Regions from separate parts of the Alkalibacillus silvisoli genome, predicted to be linked through region 2. Evidence: predicted binding sites of a transcription regulator. Region 2 holds the regulator's gene; the other holds the start of a gene.
What was found. The regulator NrdR, encoded in region 2, represses ribonucleotide reductase genes. The targets are predictions, from matches to a motif close to AACACNATATATNGTGTT.
Positions count from the first base shown of each region.

Region 1 (8,063 bases), 220 kb from region 2:
GTTGCTACAAAAAGGCTTCATTGGTGGTTATGACTTAGGTCGAAACAATTCAAGTCTTGAAAACCATATGTTAGTAGCTGTTACAGAGGTTCGATCGAAGGAAGAAATCAATCAATTTGTTAAGGAAGTGGGTGAAGCTAATGGCTAATGAGCAAGATTTTTCAGTGATTTTTGAATTAAGCAAAGAAGGTCGTAAAGGTTATCATTTACCTGACTTAGATGTAGAGGACCTTAATCTTGATGAAGAGTTTTCTAATGAATATATACGTAAAGATGCCCCAGATCTACCAGAGGTAAGCGAGCTGCAAATTATGCGTCATTATACAGCGTTATCAACACGTAATCATGGAGTTGATTCTGGTTTTTATCCTTTAGGTTCATGTACGATGAAGTATAACCCAAAAATTAATGAAGATATTGCACGAATTCCAGGGTTTAGTATGGTTCATCCATATCAAGAGGAAACTTCTGTTCAAGGTGCATTAGCGTTAATGTATGATTTACAAGAATCTTTAAGTGAAATTACGGGAATGGATTCTGTTACATTACAATCTGCAGCGGGCGCACAAGGTGAATGGACTGGTCTAATGATGATCCGTGCTTTTCATGAGGCAAATGGTGATGATCACCGTACAAAGGTTATCGTCCCTGACTCAGCTCACGGAACAAACCCAGCATCAGTTACAGTAGCAGGTCTTGAAGCGGTTACTGTTAAGTCAAATGAAAATGGATTAGTCGACCTAGAAGACCTAAAGCGAGTAGTCGATGAAAATACTGCTGCTTTAATGTTAACGAACCCAAATACGCTAGGTTTATTTGAAGAGCACATCTTAGAAATGGCTAAAATTCTACACGATGCAGGAGGGCGTCTATACTATGATGGTGCTAACTTAAATGCCATTATGGGTTATACACGTCCAGGTGACATGGGCTTTGATGTTGTACACTTAAACTTACACAAAACTTTCACTGGTCCTCACGGCGGTGGTGGTCCTGGTTCTGGACCGGTCGGTGTAACTAAAGAACTTGCACCTTATCTACCGAAGCCATTAGTTTCTAAGCGTGATTCAGGTGAATACTTCTTTGAGTATGACCGTCCACAATCCATTGGAAGAATTAAGCCTTATTATGGAAACTTTGGCATTAATGTTCGTGCGTATACGTATATCCGTTCAATGGGACCAGATGGCTTAAAGCAAGTTAGTGAAAATGCGGTCTTAAATGCGAATTATATGATGCGCCGATTAGAAGAAGAATTTGAACTACCATTTAATCAGCATTGTAAACACGAATTTGTATTGTCAGGTAAGAACCAGAAGAAGATGGGTGTAAGAACACTTGATATGGCAAAACGTCTATTGGATTTTGGTTACCACCCACCAACAATCTACTTCCCATTAAATGTTGAAGAGGCGTTAATGGTTGAACCGACTGAAACAGAAGCGAAAGAAACTTTAGATGAGTTCATCGATGCCATGATTCAAATTTCAAATGAGGCAAAAGAAGACCCAGAGAAAGTGCAAGAAGCACCACACACTACGGTTGTAGATCGTATGGATGAAACAACAGCGGCAAGAAAACCAGTCTTACGCTTTTATCGTGAAGAATAAACATTAAAATTAAAGCAGTTCAGTTTAGAGTGCATGTCACTCTAAACTGAACTGCTTTTTGTATTTTAACTATATATTTCCTTAGCAGGTATAATCCAATCAAACTTCAAGTAATTCGGATTCTTAATTAAATTCTTTCGTCCCAGTCTCTCAAATTTTAACTCATCTTGCTTTAATATGCTTTTTTCTTCACTTTGATTTTACCTGTCCACTTACTAAAGCCACCTTTTAATTGGTGAAGTCCTTCATAGCCATTTTTACGTAGTTTGTTAGCTGCTTTCATCGACCTTGAACCACGTTGACAGTATAGGTAAACAGGTTGGTCTTTTCTTACTTCGCCCATTCTTTGCTTTAATTGGGAAAGTGGAATATTACGTGCGCCTAAAACATGACCTCTTTCAAATTCCTTTGGTTCACGAACATCAATTAACTGAGCCTTTCTATAGCCTTCTTTAAACTGTTCCTCTGTTAAGGTTCTTAAATGCTTTTGCATACGCATGTTTCTAAATACAGCAAATAATATTAAAACAGCAATCGCAACAAGTATAATTAATAATGCTTCCATTATGCTTCCCCTCTTTCTTCTTGTTCAGTCCCATATTTATTATAAGAGTGTTTTGTGTTTGTTTCAAAGATTTTTTCTAAGTTATTCTATTAACGAGTTAATCGTGTTATTCTAATTGTTTAAAATGCTTAACAAAAAAGTAAGGAATTCTTATTAGTGAGCTGTTGACTTTTTAGTTAGATTATGAGTAAAACACTACATATGGATGTTTTATAAAAATAACAATACAATATATTGATTTATTGATTCTGTTTTGATACTGTAATTATAGATTAGATAGAATCGTTATGATATAAAAACATAACGATTCTATCTTACGTGAAGGAGGTAACGTAATGCAAGATATAAAAGATAAACAAATTAATTTGGACATTGCACAATTGAACGAAGACATCAAAGAATTTCCTCACGTGCACCCTATTACACCTGATATGCATACGACACATCAAGGTGTTTCTCGGTTAGTCATGTTAGATCGTTATGCGTTTAAAGATACGGAAAAGAAAACAATTAAAGAGGGTGACTTTGTCGTTTTAACGATTAAAGAAGACCCGAAATTCCCAGCTCGAGGGACTGGATATATTGTTGAACTAAACGGTACTCAGGCGGTTGTAAAAGTGGAAGATGAGTACGTTCATGTACTAGAATCTGAAGAGTCACAAAAGACCGGTTTAATAGAAAGACCACTTAGTGTAATAGATAAACCTCTAGAAATTTATTACGAACAAATCGCACTACGTAATGCGACTGGTTTAGCTGAAGTTGAACAAACCGAAGAAAAGCGCCAAGAGTGGTTCGAGAAGTTTTATCGAGAATTATCAGCATTGAAGTTTGTACCAGCAGGTCGTGTTTTGTATGGTGCAGGGTCGAATACTGATGTTACTTATTTTAATTGTTATGTTATGCCATTTGTTAAAGATTCCCGAGAAGGAATTAGTGATCACCGTAAGCAAGTAATGGAAATTATGTCTCGTGGCGGTGGTGTAGGTACAAATGGATCAACATTAAGACCTCGTAATGCGTTAGCCCGTGGTGTTAATGGTAAATCTTCTGGTTCTGTCTCGTGGTTAGATGATATTGCAAAGCTTACACATTTAGTCGAGCAAGGTGGTTCAAGACGTGGTGCTCAAATGATTATGTTAAATGATTGGCACCCTGATATTATTGAATTTATTATTTCTAAAATGCAAAACCCACGAATCTTAAGGTATTTAATAGAGAATATAGAAGATGAAACGATCCAACAATTGGCTAAAGATAAATTGAATTTTACGCCATTATCGAATTCAGAGTTACAGCTATATCAAGGTATTGCTAATTATAAGCACATTGAAGGATTAGGCGGTTTTACAGAAGAAAACATTCGTGAAGCAGAGCAAAAATTACGAGATGGTGGCACATATAGTGTCCATAATCCAGAATTTTTAACAGGTGCCAATATTTCTGTTTGTATTACAGATGAATTCATGGAAGCTGTTGAGAATGATGATGTTTACGAACTTCGATTCCCAGATGTAGAACATTATTCTGAGGAGGAAATGGCATATTATAACGAACATTGGAGCGAATATGGTGATGTGCGTGAATGGGAGCAATTAGGTTTTTCAACGAGAGTCTATAAACAAATTAAAGCAAAGGAATTATGGAATTTAATTAATATCTGTGCGACTTATTCAGCAGAACCAGGCATTTTCTTTATTGATAATGCAAACAAGGAAACAAATGCTAAAGCCTATGGTCAAAAAGTTGTTGCGACTAATCCTTGCGGCGAACAACCTCTAGCACCGTATTCGGTTTGTAATTTAGCAGCAGTTAATCTAGCGGCAATTGCTGAGGAAGAGTTAAAACAGCCAAATTTTGAAAAGCTAAAGCAAACGGTAGAGGTAGGCGTGCGTATGCAAGACAACGTAATTGATTCAACACCGTATTTCTTGGATGAAAACCGAGAACAAGCTTTAGGAGAACGTCGTGTTGGTTTAGGTGTTATGGGGTTACATGATTTACTTATTTACTGCGAAACAGCGTATGGTACTGCAGAGGGTAATCATTTAGTCGATCAAATATTTGAAGCAATCGCTACAACTGCTTATCGTACGTCGATTGAATTAGCAAAGGAGAAAGGAAGCTTCCCATTCTTAATCGGTGAAACAGATGAAGAGACACAAGTATTACGTGAACAGTTTGTAAACACTGGTTATATGAAGAAGATGCCTGAAGATATTCGAGAAGGTGTCTTAAAGTATGGAATTCGTAATAGCCATTTATTGACTGTTGCACCAACTGGTTCTACGGGTACAATGGTTGGCGTTTCAACAGGATTAGAGCCTTATTTCTCCTTTACGTATTATCGAAGCGGCCGTTTGGGTAAATTTATCGAAGTTAAAGCTGATATAGCACAAGATTACTTTGAAAAGAACCCTCAAGCCGATCAAACTGAGCTACCTGAATGGTTTGTAACTGCTATGGAACTTGAGCCAGAAGCTCACGCGGATACGCAATGTGTCATCCAACGTTGGGTTGATAGTTCAATTTCAAAAACAGTTAATGCACCGAAAGGATATCGTGTTGATCAAGTGGAACAAGTTTATCAACGGTTATACAAAGGTGGAGCAAAGGGTGGTACGGTTTATGTAGATGGAAGCCGTGATACCCAGGTACTAACGTTAAAAGCAGAGGAGAATGGCTTCTCTGAGCAAACAGAATTGTTTGAAGAAGAAGAGCAAAAAGTCGTTTTAATGGATACTGTACAGGAATTAGACAAAACAAATGTTACAATTGGCTCTGAAGTTGGAGATACTTGCCCTGTATGTCGTAAGGGGAATATTGAAGATGTAGGTGGTTGTAATACTTGTACGAATTGCGGTGCACAACTTAAATGTGGACTATAAGGTAAAAGAAAGCGTTAGACTCTTAATAAGTCTAACGCTTTCTATTTTTTATTTCCTTTAATGACTTTTAAGTGAGTTCGTTGGGGTTTACGTCTATTAATTTTCTTTGGTTTTTCGATATGTGAATTGTAACCCATGTTTCGATCAACACTTCCATACTTTTGCTTCGACTGTTGAACGGCTTTTTTATAACTTTGACCTACGCCCCGATTTCGCCCGCGAAAAATTAAAAAATAGTAAACAGCTGCCCCAATTAAAGCTGCGATACCAAGCATCATGAGGATACTTTGAATAAACCCTAAAGGATTGGTCGCTAGTTGACCTAAGATTCCAATAATAGCTAAACCACCAATTACATACAACAGGATTGCGCCTTTCCCTTTTGGCATATTAAACTCCTTTCATAAACTAGATTTAAGACCGTACAAATCTATAATTATCTGATTACATTATACCACGTTTAACCAATTTTATACGCTTCTTAGAATAATTTTAACTGAAATTGAAATATATACACAAATCGAATGAAACTCTATAATTTCGTACAAACTATTGCGTGAAAAGGGGTGTTTAATATGGAAAAGGAAAAACAATCTTCAGTCTTTTTGAAAAGTTTATTTGCTGGATTTGTTGGGGCTATTCTTTTTGGTATAGTTGGTTCCGTTGCTTATTATCTATCTTTTACAGATGTTTCACATGCTTCATTTTTTATAAGGTCGTTTTTTGATGGTGATTGGACGACTGGTTGGATTAGTGAATTAATTAGTGTCATAATACTTGGTCTTATCGGTATAGTACCCGCTCTTATTTATTACCTGTTGTTTAAAAAGCTTCGCGGTATGTATCCGGGGCTACTTTATGGTGTAGCATTGTGGTTTATTGTGTTTGCTTTTTTAAACCCACTATTTTCATATGTACCAGACTTTTTTTCTTTAGATCTTGATACAATTGCAACTACAATGAGCCAATTTATATTATATGGAGTATTTATCGGCTACACAATTTCATATGAACACCACGATCAAAGAGTTATGCGAAAAGTATCACAAAACGGTTAATTATATGATAAACTGATAAGTGGAATGGGATTGAAGGGGAGAATAGGCTTGATGAAAAAGCTATTAGTTTTAAACGGACCTAACTTGAATTTATTAGGTCAGCGAAATGAAGACCAATACGGACAGCAAACCTTACTAGAAATTGAAGATGAATTAAAAGAATACCTTCAACGCTTATCATTTCACTTAGATGCTTTTCAATCCAACCATGAAGGGGAATTAATTGATTGGATTCATAGTGCTAATGAACATTATGAGGGAGTGATTTTCAATCCTGGAGCTTATACTCATACAAGTGTAGCTTTACGTGATGCAATTGAAGCCATCGATATTCCAGTGATTGAAATTCATATCTCCAATATACATAACCGCGAATCCTTCAGACATCATTCCTACATTTCACCTGTTGCTACTGGACAAGTTGTTGGGTTTGGAACGATGGGGTATAAAGTTGCTGCATTTGCTTTAGTAGAAAAATTAAACGAAAGGGAGAGCTGAGATGGAGAAAATTAATCGATTAAGAGAAAAACTTAAAAACCATGACCTTGATGCAATGTTGATTACGAGTGGACAAAACCGACGTTATATGACAGGTTTTACGGGTACTGCAGGGGTTGTCTTACTAACTCATGAAAAAGCGATCTTTATAACTGACTTCCGTTATACAGTTCAAGCGGAAGATCAAGTAGAAGGTTATGAAATTGTTGAACATAAAGGGCCAATCCATCAAGAAGTTTCAGATCAAGTAGAAAAGTTAGGCGTTAAAAGACTAGGTTTTGAAAAGGAACATGTCACCTATCAGACATTCGAAACATATGAAAAAGCACTAAAATGCGAATTTATACCTGTTTCAAGTCTAGTAGAACAGCTTCGTTTAGTGAAGACAGATGCTGAGATTAAAATACTTAAAGAAGCAGCTAAGATTGCTGATGCTGCATTTGAACATATTCAAACAGTTATTAAACCAGGTGTTAAAGAAATTGAGGTATCTAATGAATTAGAGTTCTTTATGAGAAAGCAAGGGGCTGTCTCATCATCATTTGATATCATTGTTGCCTCAGGCTATCGTTCTGCATTACCACACGGTGTTGCCTCAGAGAAAGTCATTGAGTCAGGTGAATTAGTTACATTAGACTTTGGTGCGCTTTATAAAGGATATTGTTCTGACATGACGAGAACTTTTGCGGTTGGTCAAATTAATGATGAGTTAAAAGAAATCTATGATACTGTACTTCAAGCGCAAATTCGTGGTATGGATGGCATTAAAGCTGGTATGACTGGTAAAGAGGCTGATGCTTTAACACGTGATTACATTAAAGAGAAAGGCTTTGGAGAATACTTTGGTCATTCAACAGGACATGGTTTAGGGATGGATGTACATGAAGGGCCATCTTTGTCTTTTAAGAGTGATACAGTCTTAGAGTCAGGTATGGTTGTAACAGTCGAACCAGGGATCTATGTGCCAAATGTTGGAGGTTGCCGTATTGAAGATGATACAGTCGTAACTGAAAATGGTAATGAGCGCCTAACATTCTCAACTAAAGAATTAATCACACTATAGAAATGTTTGTTATAGGAGGAGTAATGATATGATTTCAGTAAACGATTTTAAAACGGGACTAACAATTGAGTTGGAAGGTTCGATCTGGCAAGTAATGGAATTCCAACATGTTAAGCCTGGTAAAGGTTCAGCGTTTGTGCGTTCTAAATTAAGAAATTTAGAAAATGGAAATTTACAAGAGAAGACATTCCGTGCAGGTGAGAAAGTTAATAAAGCACACTTAGAGCGCCGTCAAATGCAATATTTATATGAATCAGGTGAAAACCATACGTTTATGGATATAGAAACATTTGATCAAATTGAAATCCCAGGCAGTAAAATTGAGTACGAATTAAACTTTCTATCAGAAGGTATACAAGTTTATGTCATGATTTATGATGG
Region 1 is NZ_BAAACZ010000009.1:303,649-311,711, forward strand. It holds gene gcvPA (aminomethyl-transferring glycine dehydrogenase subunit GcvPA) at 1-148, shown strand, start outside; gene gcvPB (aminomethyl-transferring glycine dehydrogenase subunit GcvPB) at 141-1,610, shown strand; gene ABDZ63_RS05740 (rhodanese-like domain-containing protein) at 1,783-2,175, opposite strand; gene ABDZ63_RS05745 (vitamin B12-dependent ribonucleotide reductase) at 2,511-5,063, shown strand; gene ABDZ63_RS05750 (SA1362 family protein) at 5,105-5,452, opposite strand; gene ABDZ63_RS05755 (YqhR family membrane protein) at 5,639-6,121, shown strand; gene aroQ (type II 3-dehydroquinate dehydratase) at 6,173-6,619, shown strand; gene ABDZ63_RS05765 (M24 family metallopeptidase) at 6,621-7,682, shown strand; gene efp (elongation factor P) at 7,711-8,063, shown strand, end outside.
Region 1: ABDZ63_RS05745 (vitamin B12-dependent ribonucleotide reductase) is a predicted target of NrdR. The motif match lies at 2,399-2,416, and genes of this name have one in related genera.

Region 2 (8,063 bases):
CTCAAGAGATCGTTATCGCCGATAGACGTTCATTGCTAGAATTGTATACAAGTTCAAGTTCACAATGAATGCTCGGAGGTGGTAAACAATAAGTCATACTTGAAAGCTCGCAGCCAAGGCTTTCTTTTCTGTAAAGTTGGATCAAATTGCTCTTGTCCTCTTCAATGCATAACCGTATTTACTTTATTATGTACGTATTATAACGATGTTAAGTAGGAAAATCAAGAGCTAACTTCACAGATTATTTATTGTCTTTTATTATTCATTTCAAAATAATGCGGAAATTGATTAATCGGGTATAGACAAACTCTTTCTTGGAAAATGTTCATTAGACTATAAATTTCATGAATGCGATCATTTGAAGCATAAACATCCACTCGATTCGGAGCAATCGCTAATAATTTACCGATCACTTTCGTTTGGTCCATAATTTCTTGAAACGGAGTTGTCGCAGATGATAGAATCTGATCTTGAATTAACTTACCATTACCTTCAAACAAAATAGCATCTTGCTTGTAATAAACAATAACATGCTCATAATAAGGCTCTTGACCATCAATAAAGCTTCTCAACTGCTCCATTCGATCTTGAAAATGTAACTCACCTTGCCATTCTTCAATGCCAAACCCAACGATTTCATACCAATCCCCTTCTTGAGAAAAGAGTTGTTCATAAAGATGTTCCATTTCTAAACTTGTTGTATTCTCTTGATTAAAAATATAATGAACTAATCGTTCATACAGTGAATCATTCAATTCACTGTGCAACATTTTTGGAGCAGTACTTAATGAAACGACAAATGGTATGATTTGCTCAATCTCATCATCATCAAAATAATAAGCCTCTCGTAAAATCTTTTGTGAAATTCTAGGTACATAAGTATCTAAAATATACGGAAAAATTAAATCAACTAAGCTCGTCCGCTTCACAAATAAATTATTGGACAACCAAACAGTATTTTCGTAAGCATGTACATTTCCTTTGAAGTTAACTGTCATTAAGTACAAGTAAAACTGTTTTGCTTCGTACTCATTTTTAAATACTAAACTTGTTTCTTTCACTCCACATCCCTCTTTCATAGAACAAGGTATTACAGTTTATGAAAGCAAGTTTGAAAACATGAAAGAAGCGACCAATATTTATTGGTCGCGATGATTTGCTCCGGTTACTTGTACAGGTTCACTCACTTGACTAATTCGCTCCATAATACGAGCCGCTTTAAGTTCCTCAACGTCACCTCGTCCTGCTTTGGCTAACATTTTCTCTAGTTCATTTAAATCATAATTCGATGTAAAAAATACAGGAAGACGTTCCATCATTCGAAACTGTAAAATTGCACCTAATACTTCATCTCTAAACCACGGAGATAAAAATTCAGCACCAATATCATCAAAAATTAAAACTGATGCACGTTTAAATTTGTCAATCTTTTGATTAATCGTTGAGTCTGTAATCGATGCTTTCATTTCCCTAACAAATTCAGGCATAAAAATTAAGAGTGTGTCAATTTGTTTTTTAGCTAACTCATTAGCTAAAGCAGCTAATAAATAAGTTTTTCCAACTCCAAAACTCCCATGCAAATATAAACCTTTATTAGGTAGTTGATCCCCACGTTCATAAAACTGCTGTACTTTTTGGAGGGCTTCTGTTCTTCCGTAAGCATCTAGTTTTATTTGAGAGAAAGATGCTTCATGAATCTCTCTTGGCATGTGTAAGCTTTGAACAAAAGAGCGTTGCTTTTGCATATAAAGTTCTTTTTCTTTTCTTTGGCATTCATGATAGATTAACTTAACTTTTCCGCTTTGTACTCGGGCTTCTGGAACGTAACCTGGAATGACATTAATACAACTTTGTAATGACTTACACTTCTCACAGTTAAGTGATTGATCGTCATATTCATACAACTTCATTAATTGTGACTCAATTTGGCTTTCAGTTAGTTCTGGGTGTTCTTTTAATAACTTTTTGACACGTTCTGAAGATAACACTTTATCTCGCATTTCTTTCATCGATGCTTGAAAATGATCGTTATTTTTCAACCAGTTTTTGAGCGTAGATTGAATGGGTTCCATTAAAATCATCCTTCATTCATTGTTTCGATTGTGAAAAGCTTTTAAAGAAAGCTTCTAAATCCTCATTTGAATCTTCTATTTTTGAATCTTCTAGTTTTTTATTTTCATCTGTTTTTTGAGGTTCGTTTTTTTGTTGTTTTTGCTCTTTAAACCATTTCGGTAATACTTCCTTAGATTTACTTGTAGATTTCTGCTGTTTTTGTTTCTTTTTTTGTTGCCACGTTTGATACATATGATGTTCCTTCTTCGCCATATCCATTGCAGCTTTAGCTGTATTTACACCTTCACGACTCCAATGGGCAGCTATTGTATCCATATAATTACGATTTAATTTATTCCCATTTTTCTTTAATACGTAGTGAACTAATACATTCATAACAGGTTGGGATAATCCATGCTCTTCCATTAGATTCGTAATCATTTCAATCTCTTTCATTGAAGCGATTCCAGAACTTGAATGGTCCTCTAGCAATTCACGATGGGTAATTTGGTCAAAATGTTGAATCAATTGGTTCTGTTTCGATTCAGGTTGTTCATTGGACGTTGCCTCTACTACCTCATCCTGACCTACTTTATGTGCTTGTCCTTTTGTATACAATCGTGGTGGGACCGTACCATGCTTTTTATAATAAATATCTTTACACATATCAAGAAATTCTTGACGGTCAAAACCTGCATCCTCATTTACAGCCCAAAGCAATGCCTTCTCCAACTCTAAATAGTCAACATCATAGATTTTGATTATTTTTTCCATGTAATTCAAATTAGCATTCGTTAGAATATTTTTCGGTTCTATTTGTTGTTGAGTTAGCATTTTGTATAACCATTCTAATGGCAAGTCAGTTTGAATAACCAGTGATTCATCAGCTTCTCTTTTAGGGGGCTGTTTTTTATGTGCGACAGTTGTAAATACATCATCAAAACTAAGAGTCACATCTTCTACGTTTGATGATATTGAAGGTTTTGGTGCAAGTCGCTTTTGTAATTGTTGATGCGCTTCTTTTCCAACGTGATGTTCTAATAAAACTGATAGAGTTGGATGATCAAAAAATTGAAAAGCCGAAACAGGCCGTCTTAATAAATAATAAAAAGTCCGGAAACTATCCTCTTCTTTAAATGACTTTAATAACCCAATTCCTTCAAGCTTTTTACGCGCTTCATATAGATCATCTAATGTTATATTTAAAAGACTCATCATATAATGATGCGAGATTTGTGATTGTGATAATTGGGAGGTCGATGAGCGCCACAAGGCTTGATATAAAGCCACACTCTCCTTGCCGATTAACGGCTGATAAAGCAGTGTTAGAACAGAATCCGCATCTTCAAAAAACGTTGTTTGCTTAATTATTTGCATTTGATCATTAGGTAATAAATGCTTCATCCGCTCTTGCACGATCATCACTCCCCTCTTGTTTCTATCTAACTATTCTTCGTACGGTTAATCATATCATGTAACTCATTCATAAATACATTAATGTCTTTAAATTGTCGATAAACTGAAGCAAATCGAACATAAGCCACTTCATCAACTTCAGCTAACCGACCCATTATCAATTCCCCAATATCTTGACTTAAAATCTCTGAGTTACCTTGATCTCTTAAATCCTTCTCAACATCAAAGGCGACTTGTTCGATTTGCTCTAATGAAACGGGTCGCTTCTCACAAGATTTTATTAAACCACGCTTTAACTTTTCTCGGTTAAACTCTTCTCTCGTACCTTCTTTTTTCACGACAATAAGTGGAATTTCCTCAACGCGCTCAAAAGTTGTAAATCGATAATGACAATCATCACATTCACGTCGACGTCTAATCGATTTACCTTGATCAATTGGCCTTGAATCTAAAACTTTTGTGGTTTTATCATCGCAATTTGGGCATCTCATATGTTAGCCACCTCAAAAACATATTTTCAATAATACTATTTTGTTTATTATAACAAAAAGTTCATAATTTTAATGGGTTCTGCCTTATTTCATTATAAAGAAAAACAAAAACCATCGCCAAGTATTTATTAATATTTTAAATGGGTAACTTAGACTTCATTGTGATTTAGGTTCTTTGAAAGACAACAGACGAACCACTTTTGAGTATATAACCTAAATAAAAAAACTGCTTCAATAGTTAAAGGTTTATAACTGTTGAAGCAGCTTATTAAGCTTAAATTATATTTTATTGATGAACGTATAATTGGTTTCCTACGTATTTCACTAAGTCAACTACTCGACATGAATAGCCCCACTCATTATCATACCATGCTAAGACCTTTACTTTACGATCATCCATTACGATCGTTGATAAACCATCTACAATAGATGAATAAGGTGAAGTTGTGTAATCAATTGAAACTAACGGGTCATCATTAATCGATAGATAATCATTTAATTCTCCATTCACAGCATCATGGAATGCTTGATTAACTTGTTCTTCAGTAACATCTTGTTCTAGGTCAACAACTAGGTCTACTAAAGAAACGTTAGGAGTCGGGACACGTAATGCCATTCCGTGTAATTTTCCGGTTAAGCTCGGTAAAACTTCATTAATCGCTTTAGCAGCTCCTGTTGATGTTGGGATGATTGATTGTGTACATCCACGAGCTCTTCTTAAATCTTTATGAGGATTATCTAAGTTTTGTTGATCATTTGTAAACGCGTGAACGGTCGTCATTAATCCATTTTCAATTCCGAATTTTTCATGCAATACTTTAGCGACTGGTGCTAAACAGTTCGTCGTGCACGAAGCATTTGAAATAACATGGTGCTTTTCAGGGTCATAAGTTTCTTCATTAACCCCCATCACAATCGTTTGATCAGCTGGTTTTCCTGGGGCAGTAAGTACGACCTTTTTAGCCCCTGCTTCTATATGTGCTCCTGCTTTGTCATTTGAATTAAATTTACCTGTTGCTTCAACAACAACATCAACATTTAATTCATCCCATGGTAATTCAGCAGGATTACGGTTTGAAACCTTCATAATTTTATGCCCATCTACAACTAATTCATCATTAACAACCTCAACAGAGCCTTCATACGCTCCGTGTACTGAATCATATTTAATTAAATGAGCTAACGTTTCTGTTGGATAGCTTGCATTAATTGCTACAATTTCTACTTGTTGTTCTTTCATCGCACGGCGAAATACCATTCTACCTATTCGCCCAAAACCATTTATTGCTATTTTTGTTACACTCATTTAAAGTCCCCCTCAATAACTTTATGTTATACTTTTTGTTGTTTTATTGATATTAGTATAACACATTAAGTTAGAAATGTGAGGAGTTTTTTATAAAAATGGACAAAATTTAAGTTTAAACCTCTATTCCCCAAGTATTTAAAATGTCTTTTAATTGATCTTCACTTTCTTTTATAGAACCACCGTTATTGACAATAGTATCAGCCAGGTCCTTTTTTTCAGTGATCGGGATTTGTGCGTTAATTCGTTCTAAAGCTTTCTCAGCTGAAATTTCATCACGTTTAGTCAGTCGATCAAGCTGTATATCAGGATCAACATAGACGACTAGCACCTTATCTACATAATGAAACAAATCACTCTCAAAAAGTAACGGAATATCCATTACTACAAGTTCCACGTTATTTGAGACATACTGATCACGTCTTTCTAACATCCTCTTTCGGATTTTGGGATGCATAATTTGATTCAGCTTTTTTCTTTTTGATTCATCTTGAAAAACGATATTACCTAAAGCTTCCCTGTTTAAAGAACCATCTTCTTGTAATACTTGCCTTCCAAAAGTCGCAACGATTTGTTCATAAGCTTCTTCACCTACTTGCACGACTTCTCTTGATATTGTGTCTGCATCGATTACTGGAAAGCTCCAATCAATCAGCATGTTTGAAATAGTTGATTTACCTGTTGCAATACTGCCTGTTAATCCAATAACTAATGTCATAATCAATTCCCTACCTTATAAAGTTCCAAATCCCTAAGCTTATTAAAATTAACCCTGGTATAAATGAAAGCGGGTGTACCCAAGCAAAACGATGCATCCATTTACCAAGACCTATACCACAAATTAAGAAAAACATTGACGCTAAACCTACAACGCCTGCGACAACGAATGCTGGAATTTCAAAGAAAGCTGCACCAATACCACTAGCGAAAGAATCTAATGATAATGCTATTGCGACGATGACTGATTCCATACCCGTGATCGAACCTGAACGGTCACGGTCAGCAACTTGTGGACGTTTTAGTATTTCCCATAATGTTTTCAAATTGAGAGTCATTTCTTGAACCCGACTGTAATATTTAACTTTTTGTTTTTGGTCTTGTAACCATTGCCAAAGCACCCATGTACCGATTGCAATGAAAATTAACCCACCTAAAAATTGTGAAATAAATGGCATGATGAACATGACAAGTTCACCAATCCAACCACCAAGTAAAAAACTACAAGCTGTGAAGGCTCCAACCATTAAAATCGTGTATGGTTTCACTCTAATCGAACGGACACGATACGTTAAACCAAAAAAGAAACTGTCAAAACTGACTGCGAAACTAAGTAACAACGTCAGAATCAATAAATCAAGCAACAGTAAAAGCTCCTTCCATAAGGGTTCAAATTATCTTATGAAAAGAGCTAATATACTGTGTTTAATCGCCTATAATTTGACATGTTGGACAAAAGTGAGTCCCTCTTCCTCCTACTTTTGTTTTAACAATGGGTGTTAAACAAGTCACACATGGTTCACCTGTTTGATCATATACCGTTAACTCTAACTGAAACATACCAATTTCACCTAAGGAATTAAGGTATGACCGAATTGAGGTACCCCCTTTTTCAACTGCACTACTCAACACTTCAACAGTTTTCTTCTGTAGCTTTGTGCACTCTTCAAACGTTAAACTTGAAGCAACTCTTTCTGGATGAATATGGCTTTTAAATAAAGCTTCATCAACATATATATTGCCTAAACCCGTCACTATGGTTTGGTCAAGTAAAGTCGGCTTAATTAAGCGTGAAGTTTTTTGTAATCGTTCAAATAAATAATTAGGTGAAAAGTTTTCACTAAATGGCTCTAGACCTAGCTTGTTAAGCGGGGCTGTATCTAGTTCATTACCTATTGGCTTTAAGTGCATCGTTCCGAATTTGCGAACATCTTTATAGCGTAATTCTTTGCCATTATTCAATCTGAAAATAACATGCGTATGGTGGTCAAATGATTCATGACTGTCAAAAACACCGTACTTCCCTTCCATACGCAAATGTGAAATTAAAACGTCATCCTCTAAATAAAATAGCAAAAATTTCCCTAATCTTTTAATAGATTGGAATCGTTGCCCTTTAATTTGAACTTTAAACTGTTCTGTGTCTTCAGGTTGTTTAATAATCCCTGGATAGTGAATATAAACATCTTCAATCGTGCATCCTGTAATGATTGGTTCTAATGTTTTTCTTACTGTTTCAACTTCTGGTAATTCTGGCATGTCTAGTTCTCCTCTTTACTTCGCATCATACCAAGTATCGCCATAAGAGCTATCAACGACCAAAGGTACTTGTAAGTCAATCGTTTGTTCCATTGCTTCTTTAATGAGTATTTGTAGCTTCTGGGCGTCTTGTTTCTTCACTTCAAATATAAGCTCATCATGAACTTGTAGCAGCATCGTAGCTTCAATGTCTTGGTTCTTCAGCTGCTCGACTACATCAAGCATTGCCTGTTTAATAATATCAGCAGCACTGCCTTGAATGGGTGAATTCATCGCTGTTCGCTCTGCAAAACTACGACGATTAAAGTTACGACTATTTATATCAGGTAAATATCTTCTGCGCTTCATAATCGTCTCTATAAAACCATCACGCTTTGCTTGGGTTACTATATCATCCATGTATGATTTAACCCCTGGATAACTTTCAAGATACTTATTAATAAATTGTTCTGCCTCTTTTCGTGTGATCCCAAGACTTTGACTTAATCCATAATCACTGATTCCATACACAATACCGAAATTGACAGCTTTTGCTTGCCTTC
Region 2 is NZ_BAAACZ010000009.1:87,032-95,094, reverse strand. It holds T-box leader at 1-174, opposite strand, end outside; gene ytxC (sporulation protein YtxC) at 246-1,061, opposite strand; gene dnaI (primosomal protein DnaI) at 1,140-2,072, opposite strand; gene ABDZ63_RS04615 (replication initiation and membrane attachment family protein) at 2,089-3,474, opposite strand; gene nrdR (transcriptional regulator NrdR) at 3,495-3,959, opposite strand; gene ABDZ63_RS04605 (glyceraldehyde-3-phosphate dehydrogenase) at 4,246-5,265, opposite strand; gene coaE (dephospho-CoA kinase) at 5,381-5,983, opposite strand; gene ytaF (sporulation membrane protein YtaF) at 5,994-6,626, opposite strand; gene mutM (DNA-formamidopyrimidine glycosylase) at 6,688-7,521, opposite strand; gene polA (DNA polymerase I) at 7,537-8,063, opposite strand, start outside.